One region of the Cohnella candida genome, then DNA from elsewhere that is predicted to be linked to it. Evidence: predicted binding sites of a transcription regulator. Region 1 holds the regulator's gene; each other region holds the start of a gene.

What was found. Region 1 encodes LexA, which represses DNA repair genes until DNA is damaged. Its sites were predicted from a motif close to CGAACATATGTTCG; they were not measured.
Region 2: the regulator LexA is predicted to act here: its motif matches at 1,723-1,736, upstream of EAV92_RS11455 (DNA polymerase IV).
Region 3: the regulator LexA is predicted to act here: its motif matches at 1,540-1,553, upstream of EAV92_RS22405 (SPL family radical SAM protein).
Region 4: the regulator LexA is predicted to act here: its motif matches at 1,443-1,456, upstream of uvrB (excinuclease ABC subunit UvrB).

Annotation. Positions count from the first base shown of each region.
Region 1 covers NZ_CP033433.1:1,800,692-1,803,815, reverse strand. The annotation lists gene glnA (type I glutamate--ammonia ligase) at 1-642, shown strand, start outside; gene lexA (transcriptional repressor LexA) at 1,332-1,952, opposite strand; gene EAV92_RS08490 (LysM peptidoglycan-binding domain-containing protein) at 2,113-2,514, shown strand; gene EAV92_RS08485 (DUF896 domain-containing protein) at 2,633-2,818, shown strand; gene EAV92_RS08480 (hypothetical protein) at 2,892-3,124, shown strand, end outside.
Region 2 covers NZ_CP033433.1:2,427,999-2,431,122, reverse strand. The annotation lists gene cimA (citramalate synthase) at 1-1,603, opposite strand, end outside; gene EAV92_RS11455 (DNA polymerase IV) at 1,759-3,042, shown strand.
Region 3 covers NZ_CP033433.1:4,834,746-4,837,869, reverse strand. The annotation lists gene EAV92_RS22415 (sensor histidine kinase) at 1-610, shown strand, start outside; gene EAV92_RS22410 (universal stress protein) at 999-1,439, shown strand; gene EAV92_RS22405 (SPL family radical SAM protein) at 1,576-2,517, shown strand; gene EAV92_RS22400 (ATP-binding protein) at 2,524-3,124, opposite strand, start outside.
Region 4 covers NZ_CP033433.1:3,719,667-3,722,790, forward strand. The annotation lists gene uvrB (excinuclease ABC subunit UvrB) at 1-1,350, opposite strand, end outside; gene EAV92_RS16990 (SPFH domain-containing protein) at 1,589-2,578, shown strand; gene EAV92_RS16995 (TFIIB-type zinc ribbon-containing protein) at 2,585-3,124, shown strand, end outside.

The DNA.
Region 1 (3,124 bases):
ATGCCGAAGCCGCTCTTCGGCGTGAACGGTTCCGGCATGCACTGCCACCAATCGCTGTTCCGCGGCAACGAGAACGCGTTCTTCGACGCGAACGACAAGCTGGGCCTGAGCACGACCGCCCGCCACTATATGGCCGGCATCCTCGCGCACGCCCGCGGCTTCGCTGCGATCACGAACCCGACGGTCAACTCCTATAAGCGGCTCGTTCCGGGCTACGAAGCGCCGTCCTACGTCGCTTGGTCCGCGAGCAACCGCAGCCCGATGATCCGCATCCCGGCTTCGCGCGGGCTCAGCACCCGCATCGAAGCGCGCAACCCGGATCCGGCAGCGAATCCGTACCTGGCGCTCGCGGTCATGTTGAAAGCCGGCCTCGACGGCATCAAGAACAAGCTGCCTCTCCCGGCACCGGTAGATCGCAACATCTACGTGATGAGCGACGACGAGCTGGCCGATTCCGGCATTTCGAGCCTGCCGTCCAACCTCATCGAAGCGCTCAAGGAAATGCTGCGCGACGACGTCGTGTGCGAAGCGCTCGGCGACCACGCTTTGAGCCACTTCTACGAGCTCAAGGAAATCGAGTGGGACATGTACCGGACGCAAGTCCACCAGTGGGAACGCGACCAGTATTTGACGATGTATTAATGGCATGAAAAATCCCTTGGCGCTCGAGCGCCAAGGGATTTTTGTTTGTTCGGGTGCTGTGGTGATGGCTCTGCTCCTAGGTTGAGGCGGCGAACGCTTGTTCGGGTGTTCGTATTCGCCTCGAAATAGCTTGCCACGTCCACTATTTCAGTCGTTTGACCGAGATTCCATCGATATATCCTCCCACGTCCACTATTTGAGTCGTTGTACCGCGAATCCCGTCAAAATAGCCTCCGCACGTGATGTTCATGCGGACGGTGGGGATAGGGAGCGGATGGTTACTAAACTGCGTGGGAGTACGTGCTGATCGCGGAATTATGCTACGCAGAGGTACTTAACGACGATCGAACAAAAATTGCGAAAAGCGAACATACGTTCAATCGTCGTTATACATGCCCCTAATCAAGACAAAACAAAGGTAACACACCGAAATAGAAATAACGCGGCACACGCGCTAATCAAGACAAAACCGAGGTAGCAAGCCGAAATAGCGCGCCACACGCGCTAATCAAGACAAATCCTAGGTAGACCGCTAAAATAGCGCGCCACGCGCGCTAATCAAACCAAAAACCGAGATAGACCGTCAAATTGCGCGCCACCCGCGCTAACTCACATACCCTATAGAACGAAAACTCCCGGCCGGCAACCCGGTCGGGAGTTTTCATTTGTAGGATGTAAGAAGCGGCCCGTCACATGAAGGAACGTATTAAGCCGATGACCTTGCCGAGGATGCTTACATGCTTCAGGCGAATCGGTTCCATGGTGGAGTTCTCCGGCTGCAGACGGATGTGGTCCCGTTCTTTATAGAACGTCTTGACGGTCGCTTCGTTCTCTTCCGTCATGGCGACGACGATCTCGCCGTTGTTGGCCGTCTGCTGTTGGCGCACGATGACGTAGTCGCCGTCATGGATGCCGGCTTCGATCATGCTTTCGCCCATGACGGAGAGCATGAACACGGGCTGGTCGCCAACCATCGTGACCGGCAGCGGGAAGTACTCTTCAATATTCTCCGTAGCGGTAATCGGTACGCCCGCGGTGACTTTACCGACGAGCGGGATCTGGCGGACGGTAGAGGTGAAGCCGAACACGGTTTCGTCATCGTCCAATATCTCGATCGCGCGGGGTTTGGTCGGGTCCCGGCGGATCAGGCCTTTCTTCTCCAGCCGGTCCAGATGGCCGTGAACGGTAGAGCTGGAAGCCAGTCCGACGGCTTCGCCGATTTCGCGCACGGAAGGGGGATAACCTTTCTCGCGGACTTCGTTCTTAATGAATTCGAGAATCGCATTCTGGCGATTGGACATCTTGGACACGTGTGCCCCTCCCTAAGACAAGTACATGATGACAAATTATAACACAGAACTCGAGTTCGCACAAACATTCGTTCTTCCGAACAAATGTTCCGAAAAAGCGTTGACTCAAACGTATGTTCGTGTTACGATCATACCAGAACAAACGTTTGGGGTGGAGATCATGGTACAATCTTGGGCATTGGGTTCACATACATCTTCCGTTACGGCCGTTCGCCGTTCGTCTTCTTCTAATCGGGGACAAGCTTCTTCTCGTCAAGGTTCCGGCCAACGCTGGCGCTTGGCCAGAATGATGTTCTTCGTACTGGCGTTCGCCATTTTGTTCAGCGGTTTCGCATTGGTGAAGACGTTCGCCTCCGAAGAGAACGTACAGCCGGCTTCGACCGCGGAGAAAGTGGTTTACGCCGACAGCGGCGATACGCTCTGGCACCTGGCGGCTACCTTAAAGAAGGATTCGATGGATACGCGCAAAGCCGTACGGCTGCTGATGGAACGCAACGACCTGCATGATCCCTCCCTGAAGAACGGACAAATGTTAATCGTTCCGAATGAAATGCTCCCTTAAGCGATGACGCGACAAGGCCGGCATGGGATATTCCCGTGCCGGTTTTTGCATTTTGTTCACCTTGACAGAGGGGGACGTCAGTGGCAAAGTAGAAGGGATACAGGAGAGGAGGGTTCCCATGGAAAAATTGATCGCCAGGATCAACGAACTGTCACGTAAACACAAAACGGTCGGGCTGAACGAATCGGAGCTCGCCGAGCGGGATCGTCTTCGTAAGGAATATTTGCAAGTTTTCAAGAACAATTTTAAACAACAGCTGGACAGCATCGAGTGGACGGATGAGAAACCGTCGCTGCCCCACTGACGTATAGAAGCTTGAGAAGATGATATAGGTAGGCAGGCTTCGGTCGAGAAGACCTGCGAACAGGAGGAACGTCATGTCCCGCTCTTGGGAACGAATGGTTCAACGCAATGCTAAGAAAGTGGATAAACGCCGCAAAAAAGAAGGCAAGCCGTCTCTGTCGTCGAAAACCGCGCAAGTGGAGAAATTTTCGGGCCGCAACTTCATTTTTCCCGCGCTGCTCATCTTGTTGATGGTATTCTACGTCGTCGTGTTCGCTCCTTGGGCGACTGACGTAAAGCAAGACACCACGATGTTCTGGGTGACGTT
Region 2 (3,124 bases), 630 kb from region 1:
CGAGCTCTTCCCTCGGGATATCCGCCAAAGCGTCCTTTTTGACCATGCCGAGCAGGGCGTAACGGATGGAGTCGATCAACGCTTCCCAGCTCGCTTCGATGACGTTGGACGAAACGCCGACCGTATTCCACGTGTCCTTGAAATCCGTGGACTCCATAAGCACGCGGACTTTCGCGGCGGTCGCGTCTTTCTCGTCCAATACGCGCACTTTGTAATCCGTGAGATGGATGCGGTTGATGTCCGGGTAAAACTGCATAAGCGCTTTGCGGAGCGCGTTGTCCAGCGCGTTGACCGGGCCGTTCCCTTCGGCGACCGTGTATACCTGCTGCCCGCCTACGCGAAGCTTGACGATGGCTTCCGACACCATGCCGGCTGCGGTTTTCTCCACCATCATTTTGAAGCTTTCGACGGTGAAAATATCCTGCGTGTCGCCGAAGGCGTCGCGCAGCAACAGCTCCAGGGAGGCGTCCGCGCCTTCGAATTGGTAGCCTTGATGCTCCAGCTCCTTGATGCGGTCGATGACGATGCGGGACTTCGCATGCTCGGGATTCACGTTTAAGCCGAGTTCCTGGGCTTTGGAGAGAATGTTGCTCTGACCGGCCAGCTCCGACACCAGAACGCGCTGCTTGTTGCCGACGAGCTCGGGCTGGATATGCTCGTAAGTTTTGGAATCCTTCATGATCGCGGAGACGTGAATGCCGCCTTTGTGGGCGAATGCCGCGTTGCCGACGTAAGGCTGGTTGACGGGCAAATGGGCGTTGGCGAGCTCGCTGACGTAGCGGGCGACGCCGGTCAGCATTTTGATCTGTTCGTCGCTGACGGCGCGGTAACCCATCTTCAATTGAAGGTTGGGGAGCACGGAGCAAAGGTTGGCATTGCCGCAGCGCTCACCGTAGCCGTTGATCGTTCCCTGGACTTGGCGTGCGCCAGCCGCCACAGCAGCCAGCGAGTTCGCCACCGCCAGCTCGCAGTCGTTGTGCGTATGGATGCCGATAGGAGCGTTGATTTCGGATACGACTTTCGAAACGATCTCCTGGATCTCGTTCGGCAAGGTGCCGCCATTGGTGTCGCACAGAACGATCCAAGCGGCTCCTGCATCCCTTGCTTTCGCCAAAGCGGCGAGCGCGTATTCCGGGTTCGCTTTGTAGCCGTCGAAGAAGTGCTCGGCGTCGAACAGCGCCTCCATGCCGCGGTTGCGCACGTAAGCGAGAGATTCGTAGATCATGGCGAGATTTTCTTCCAGCGTCGTTTGAAGAGCGGTGTGAACGTGGAAATCCCACGTTTTCCCGACGAGCGTCGCGGCCACGGCGCCGGATTCCGTCAAGTGCTTCAGGTTGATGTCTTGCTCGCACGAAGAATTCTTGCGCCGGGTGCTTCCGAAAGCGGTCAGCTTGGCCTTGAGGTTCATCTCCCGGATCCGCCGGAAAAATTCGATGTCCTTGCTGTTGCTGCCCGGGTTGCCGCCTTCTATATAGTGTACGCCGAGGGCGTCGAGCCTCAGGGCGATTTTGACTTTGTCTTCTGCGGTCAGGCTGATGCCTTCGCCTTGCGTACCGTCGCGGAGCGTCGTATCGAAGATAGTGATTGGTGTTGGCGTGCCCAAAACGAACTTCCCCCTTGTTCATCAAACAGGTGAAACCATTATAGCACGGGTTGACGCAAATGTAGAGGGCACTGGACTGCGTTGCGCCCTTCGCGCGCGGGCATTTATAATGGAATTGCCGAATGGATGTTCGGGCTGAAAGAGGAGGGGCGGCCGTGAGCGAAACGCGGAGGAGATATATTCTTCATATCGACATGAATGCGTTCTATTGCTCCGTGCATGCCGCCGAGCAGCCTGAAATGTACCGCGGCAAACCGACCGGCGTCGCCGGCAGCGTGGAGCTGCGCAAGGGAATTCTGGTCACGAGTTCTTACGAGGCGAGGGCGCGCGGAGTCCGAACCGGCATGACGGTGAGGCAGGCGACCGCGCTGTGCCCGGAGCTGATCCTCATCGCGCCGAACTTCGATCTCTACCGCAAATACAGCCGGGGATTCATGAAGATCGCGGGCAACTATACGCCGCTGGTAGAAGCGGTATCCATAGACGAATGTTTCCTGGATGTTACCGGAAGCGGCCAGTTCGGAACGCCTATCGAGATCGCCGAGACGATCCGGCGGCGCGTCCGGGAGGAGCTGTCGCTGCCCTGCTCCATCGGGGTCGCGCCGAACAAGCTGCTCGCGAAAATGGCCTCCGACATGCGCAAGCCCGATGCGGTCACCGTGCTCCGGCGCCGGGACGTTCCGACACTGCTGTGGGGCAAACCCTGCCAAACATTGTACGGAATCGGCGCGAAAACCGCGGAGAAACTAGGGAGGCTCAATATCCGAACCATCGGGGAGCTTGCGGCGGCGGACGAACGGATGCTGACCGAACGATTCGGCGTGTACGGCGCTTGGATGAAGCGTGCCGCGCACGGGCTGGACGACGCGCCGGTGCAGCCGCTGTCGGAAGCGGCCAAGTCGATCGGGCATACGACGACGCTGCCGGCCGACTTGACGGAGCGGGAACAATACCGCCGCGTGCTGCTCAACCTGGCCGATCAGACGACCCGCCGGCTCCGGCGGCAGAGTATGATGTGTTCCACCGTGCAGATCACGATCCGCGACCCGTCCATGAAAACGATCACGAGAGCCGCAGGGCTCAGCGTACCCACGGACGCCTCGGACGACGTCTATAAGGTTGCCTGCCGATTAATGGATGCGAATTGGCAAGCCGGAGATCCCGTGAGGCTGCTCGGCATCACTTTGCAAGGGCTGTCTCCGAAACAGGAGACAGCCGTACAGCTCGATTTATTTTCGTATGAAGAAGCTCCCAAGAAAGATAAATTGGTTACGGTCATGGACCGTCTTCGAGACAAATTCGGCGAAGGCGCCGTACTTACTGCGGGGATGTTGAGCGACGATCCGTCCTCGCTGATCCGGAACAAAAAAATACGCGGAACCTCTCTCGAAAAGGACTTTCTGAGGGAGCCGGACCCGGACGCTGAGAATCGTTATTAAGAGCGGAAAACGAACGGTTTCATCTGCATTTTCGTTTGATCTTGGAATGGTTTTGTATTATATTGGACAGTGGAAGGTTTAT
Region 3 (3,124 bases), 2.3 Mb from region 1:
GGAAGCGATGGCCGAATCGATGATGCTGGAGGAAAGGCACCGCATCACCGGCGCCATCCACGACACGGTCGGCCACACGCTGTCGGCCGCCATTATTCAGCTGGAAGCGGCCAGGCGGCTGCTTCCGCTCGACCGGCCGCAAGCGGAGGAGAAACTGGAGGCGTCCCAGAATCTCGCCCGGCAAGGCCTCGAGGATATCCGGCATTCGGTGCGCCTCCTTCGCGACGACTTGGGGCATTTCGATCTGCCAGGTGCGATCGGAGCGCTGATCCGCGACGCGGAACAACGATCCGGCTGCCGGGTGGATTGCCGGATCGGCCCGCTGCCCCTCACGCTGTCCGCGCTGCAGAAGCGCGTCCTTTTCCAAGCGCTTCAGGAAGGTTTGGCGCTCGGGCTGAAGCACGGTTCGTCCAAGCGCTTCGAATTCGAGCTTGAGGCCGAATCCGGCGCCATCCGATTCCTCCTGATCGGCGACGGAAAAACATTGCCGGAACACGAGCTCGGGCTGGGCTTGAAAGCCGTCACCGAGCGCGTCTCCCGCCTGGGAGGCGAGCTTCGGCTGCAGTCCTCCTCGGGCGGTGCGGTGCTGTTCTTGTCCATGCCGGCTTAGTTTCGCGAACCATCCCTCGTGCGCCCTCTTATCCGCCCGATTCGTTCGTGGTCGATGGCCATTGGGAATGGCGTCTGCATGAAGAGTTACGGAACTTGTGCGGTCGGAGTTATTGCGTTTGGGCACTAACTTCGGTAAATTCGCGGTGACCGATCCCGAATTATTGCATTCCGACACTAAAAAGGCGTCTCCACCCCCCTTTTTGGGGCACGAGCCGCCTTTTTAGTGTCCAAAAGCAATAAAACCCGCCAAGTCCGCTCACTTAATCGGAATTAGCGCCAGAAAGCAATAACTCGACGGATCACTCGTCTGCGCTATCGGAGCCTGCTACACCCGGTTTCAAGCCTGCTTGCCGACGGGTAAAGGGTGCTTACAAGGAGGGCTTGCCATGTCCATGACCATCCGATCGATTGTGCTCGCATACGACGGTTCCGAAATGTCCAAACGCGCCTCGGCGATTGCCGGCGAAATGGCCGAGCGTTTCGGTGCCTCGGTCGAGGCCGTCCATGTGTTGGAGCTTCCCCGCCCTGCGGTGACGGTCGAAGCCGCCGTACCCGCGCCTCCCGAGGTGCTGGAGGAATTCCGAGTAAACGCCAGGGACCTGCTGAATCAGGCGTACGAGTCGCTCCCGGATAACGTCGCGCGTAAGACGACCTTGCTTGAAGGATCTCCCGGACCCTCTCTCGTGGACTACGCGAAACGGGTGAACGCCGATCTGATTCTCATCGGCCACCGCGGTTTGAACGGCCTCGAGCGGTTCTTCGTCGGGAGCGTGAGCGAATATGTGCTGCGCCACGCGCACTGTCCGGTTTTGATCATGAAAGAATAAGCACGGACACAGAAAAACCCGCGATCCTCAAGAGGAGGATTTGGCGGGTTTTTCCACTTTCAAGCTATTGCCGGGTTTCTATACTCGGGGTATACTAATAGGAACATACGTTCGCTAATTATGCTGGAGGTGCCCCTTGAATCCGACCCGTTACGAACCGATCCGTCCCAAAATGGTGCTGAATCCCGTCAAAGCTCCTTCGATGCCGTTCGACTGGTCGATCAATCCTTACCGGGGGTGCCAGCACGGCTGCAGCTTCTGCTATGCTCGAAGCACGCACTCGTTTATCGGCGAATCCGCAGACGACGCTTTTCAGAAACACGTTTTTTGGAAGCAGGATGCTCCCGACGTACTGAGAGCCCAATTAACGAAAATGGGCCGGCGGCTGCCGACCCACGTGGCGGTCGGTACCGCGACGGATCCGTATCAACAATTGGAGAGCAAGGCGAAGCTGACAAGGGGGTGCCTCGAGGTGCTGGCCGAATTCGGCGTGCCCGCGAGCATCACGACGCGATCGCCGCTCGTGCTCCGCGATCTGGATTTGCTGCAGCGGATCCCTGGCTCCTCCGTCAATATCAGCTTGCATACGATGGATCCCGACATCTGGCGGACGTTCGAACCCGCGACGCCCGCTCCCCGCCTTCGGCTGGATACCGTCCGCAAGCTGAACGAAGGAGGCATCCGCGCCGGCGTATTCATGGCGCCGATCCTGCCGTACCTGTCGGACGGCGCCGAGGCCGTCGACCGCCTGCTTGACGCATGTGCCGACGCGGGCGCGGCGTTCGTCATGCCGTCTTTCCTACGGCTTTCGACCCCCGAGGTCAAAAGCTGGTTCTTCTCGACCCTTAGCCAAAGCTATCCCGAGCTTGCGGAGAAGTATGGCCGGCTCTATTGGCGGTCGGGATACGCCCCGGATTCTTACAGGCGGCCGCTTTACGACCGAATTAGAGGTCAATTGGCGGAGCATGGCCTTACGGCGTACGACGGCGACCGCGAAAGGCGGGACAAAGCTGCGACAGCCCGTCCGTCCGAACCGTCCGATTGCGCCCAAGCCCCCGTTCAGCTCACCTTATTCTAGAAACGGTCACACCGCCGTCAGCGCGGATTCCGAACGGATCGGAATCGTCAGCGTGAAGCAGCTGCCCGCGCCCTTCTCGCTGTAAACTTCCAGCCTGCCGCCCAGCAGGCCGGCGAGCTGCCGGCTGATCGCGAGACCCAAGCCGGTTCCTCCGTATTTGCGGCTGATCGAGCCGTCTTCCTGACGGAATGCCTCGAAAATTTCTTCCTGCTTCTCCGGAAGGATGCCCGCTCCGGTATCGATCACATGGAATCGCGCTTCGCTGCCGCCGTCCGAGGACGTCGCCACGGTTAACGAAAGTTCGACGGAGCCACTCGCCGTAAACTTGAAGGCGTTACTGAGCAAGTTGCGCAAAATCTGGTTCAGCCTCATCGGATCCGTCAGCGTCCAATCCGGAATTTCCCCTCCGTAAGAGACATGGAAACCGAGTCCCTTGTTGGCCGCAAGCACCTCGAATTGCTCTTCCAACGTCCGGCACACTTCCACCAGGTTCACTTTCTCGTCCGTCACGTCGATTTTCCCGGCCTCCACTTTCGTTAGATCCAGGATATCTTCGACCAAATTCAGCAGCTCGCTGCCGGATTGGTGGATCAGCCTCGCGTATTTG
Region 4 (3,124 bases), 1.9 Mb from region 1:
CTTGGCGATCCGCTGCCGGATTTCGCCGAGCAGGTCGTCGATCTGCCCCTTGGTCGGGCGTACCTCGATCACCGGATCGAGCAAGCCGGTCGGCCGGATGATCTGTTGCACCATCGTGGGGCAATGCTCGAGCTCGTACGGTCCCGGCGTCGCGGAAACGTAGACGAACTGCTTGGCCTTTTCCTCGAACTCCTCAAATCGCAGCGGCCGGTTGTCGAGTGCGGACGGCAGGCGGAATCCATGGTCGACCAGCACTTCCTTGCGCGCACGGTCCCCGTTGTACATCGCGCGGACTTGCGGCAATGTGACGTGCGACTCGTCGATGACGACAAGGAAATCGTCGGGGAAAAAGTCCATCAGCGTATACGGCGTCGCGCCCCGCTCGCGGAAGGTCAACGGGCCGGAATAGTTCTCGATGCCGGAGCAGAAGCCCATTTCGGCCATCATCTCCAGATCGTAACGCGTTCGTTGCTCCAGGCGCTGCGCTTCCAGCAGCTTGCCGGCCTCGCGGAGCTCCGCGAGCCGTTCCTCGAGCTCCCGCTCGATGTTCACGAGCGCGACCTTCATTTTCTCTTCTGCGGTCACGAAGTGGGACGCCGGGAAGATGGACACATGGTCCCGTTCGCCGACGATCTCGCCCGTGAGCACGTCGATTTCGGTTATCCGTTCGATTTCGTCGCCGAACAGCTCCACACGGATCGCCTGGTCGCCCCGCGAGACCGGGAAAATCTCGATGACGTCGCCCCGCACCCGGAACGTCCCGCGGACGAAGTTCAAGTCGTTCCGCTGGTATTGGATATCGACGAGCTTATGCAGGATATCGTTACGCGACCGTTCCATGCCGACCCGCAGGCTAAGCCGCAAATCCCTGTATTCTTCCGGAGAACCCAAGCCGTAGATGCAGGACACGCTCGCCACGATGATGACGTCCCGCCGCTCGAACAGCGAGGACGTGGCGCTGTGGCGCAGCTTATCGATCTCGTCGTTGATGCTGGAATCCTTCTCAATGTAGGTATCCGAAGAAGGAATATAGGCTTCCGGCTGATAGTAATCGTAGTAACTGACGAAGTACGTGACCGCGTTTTCCGGGAAAAACTCCTGGAACTCGCTGCACAGTTGGGCCGCCAGTGTCTTGTTGTGAGCGATGACCAGCGTAGGCTTGTTCACCTTCGCGATCGTCTGCGCGATTGTGAAGGTTTTGCCCGTGCCGGTGGCGCCGAGCAGCGTCTGATACCGCTTGCCTTCCACGATCCCTTCCGCCAGCTGGCGGATCGCTTCCGGCTGGTCGCCCTGCGGGGAATACTCCGATACGAGCTTGAATTTCTTATCCAGCAAATTCGCGTTCGCCATAAGCGGCAAAACCTCCAATATTCGCATTTCTTTTGGTGCACCTAACGTGGATTACTCTCTATGAGGAGTGAGCGCGAAGCCCATCTCGTTGACGAATGTGTGTTCCCATTGATTATACCTTTTTCCATAAAGAGCGTCAAAAAAGAGGGGTCTCCTCCACTACCCGATTTTTGGCACATTGACGTATAATGAATTTATTTAGTGAATGGTTCATTCTGGCTATATTGGAGGAAGACGGATGGGACTTTTTTCATTCATGAAAGGCCAATTCATCGAAGTCATCGAGTGGCTCGGCGAATCCGGCGAGATCGTGTACCGGTTCCCGGCATACGACAACGCCATCAAAATGGGAGCCCAGCTGACCGTGCGGGAATCGCAGGCAGCCATATTCCTCGACGAAGGCAAAATCGCCGACGTGTTCGGACCCGGCCGTTATACGCTCAGCACGCAAAACCTGCCGGTGCTGACGGCGCTGCGTTCCTGGAAGCACCTGTTCAACTCCCCTTTCAAGGCGGACGTGTTCTTCGTCAGTACCGCGATCTTCTCGGACATGAAATGGGGAACGACGAACCCGGTCATCATGAGGGACCCCGAGTTCGGCATGGTCCGGCTGCGCGGCTTCGGCGTTTATGCGTTCCGAATTAAGGACCCGGCCGTTTTCCTTCCTGAAATTTACGGTACGAGGCAGGACTTCTCGCTCGACAGCATCGCCGGCTATCTCAAAAGCATGATCGTTTCGGGACTGAGCGACCTTCTCGGCGAAACGAAAATTCCGGTCGCGGACCTGTCCAGCTCCTATGATGAAATCGGCGTGCAGGCGCGAGAACGGCTGCAGCCGCGTTTCAATGCCATCGGACTTGAACTGACCGACCTGAACGTCGAAAACCTTTCGCTGCCGGAAGAAGTCGAGAAAATGATCGACCGCAAATCGTCGATGAACATCGCCGGCAATCTCGACCAATATATGAAATACCAAGCCGCGGAGGCGCTCCGCGAAGCCGCGAACAATCCGGACGGCGGCGCTGCCGGAACGGGAGCCGGCCTCGGTGCCGGCATGGCGATGGGCCAAATGTTCGCGCAAGCGATGAACGCGCAGCAACCCGCAGCCGCAGCCTCGCAATCGGCTTCAGGCGCCGCTCCCGGGACGGAGAAGAAGTTTTGCTCGGAATGCGGCGGCCAGCTATCGCCCGGCGCGAAGTTCTGCTCCAGCTGCGGAACGAAGGTGTAACGGGCGATGGCGATCGGTGCGCAAGCGGTAACGGCCGCTCCCGTCGGCTTCCCTTGCTCGGGGTGCGGCGGCCAGATGCAATTCGATACGGCTTCGCAGGGTTTGAAATGCCGGTATTGCGGAGCGGAGCAAAGCATCGAAAATCTCGCGGGTCAGCCGCGGGAGCATGAATTCGATGAAGACGGCGGGGATGAAGCGGAACAAACCGATTGGGGCACGGAGCAGCAGGCGATCCACTGCGAAAGCTGCGGCGGGGAAACGTTGATCCCAGCCGGCCAGACTGCGACGACATGCGTCTTCTGCGGCTCGCCCAAGGTACTGCCTCAGGGAAATCCCGGCACCATTCGGCCGGAATCGGTCATTCCGTTCCGGACTTCCCGGGACGAGGCCGCGGCGCTGTTCAAGAAGTGGAAGAAAAAACGCTGGTTCCTGCCGAACGATTTCAAGAAGCAGGACGTCAAAGCGAATCTTAACGGCATTTATATTCCTTATTGGACCTACGACGCCGAAACTTACTCCGTCTACTCCGCGGAAGTCGGCGTTTAC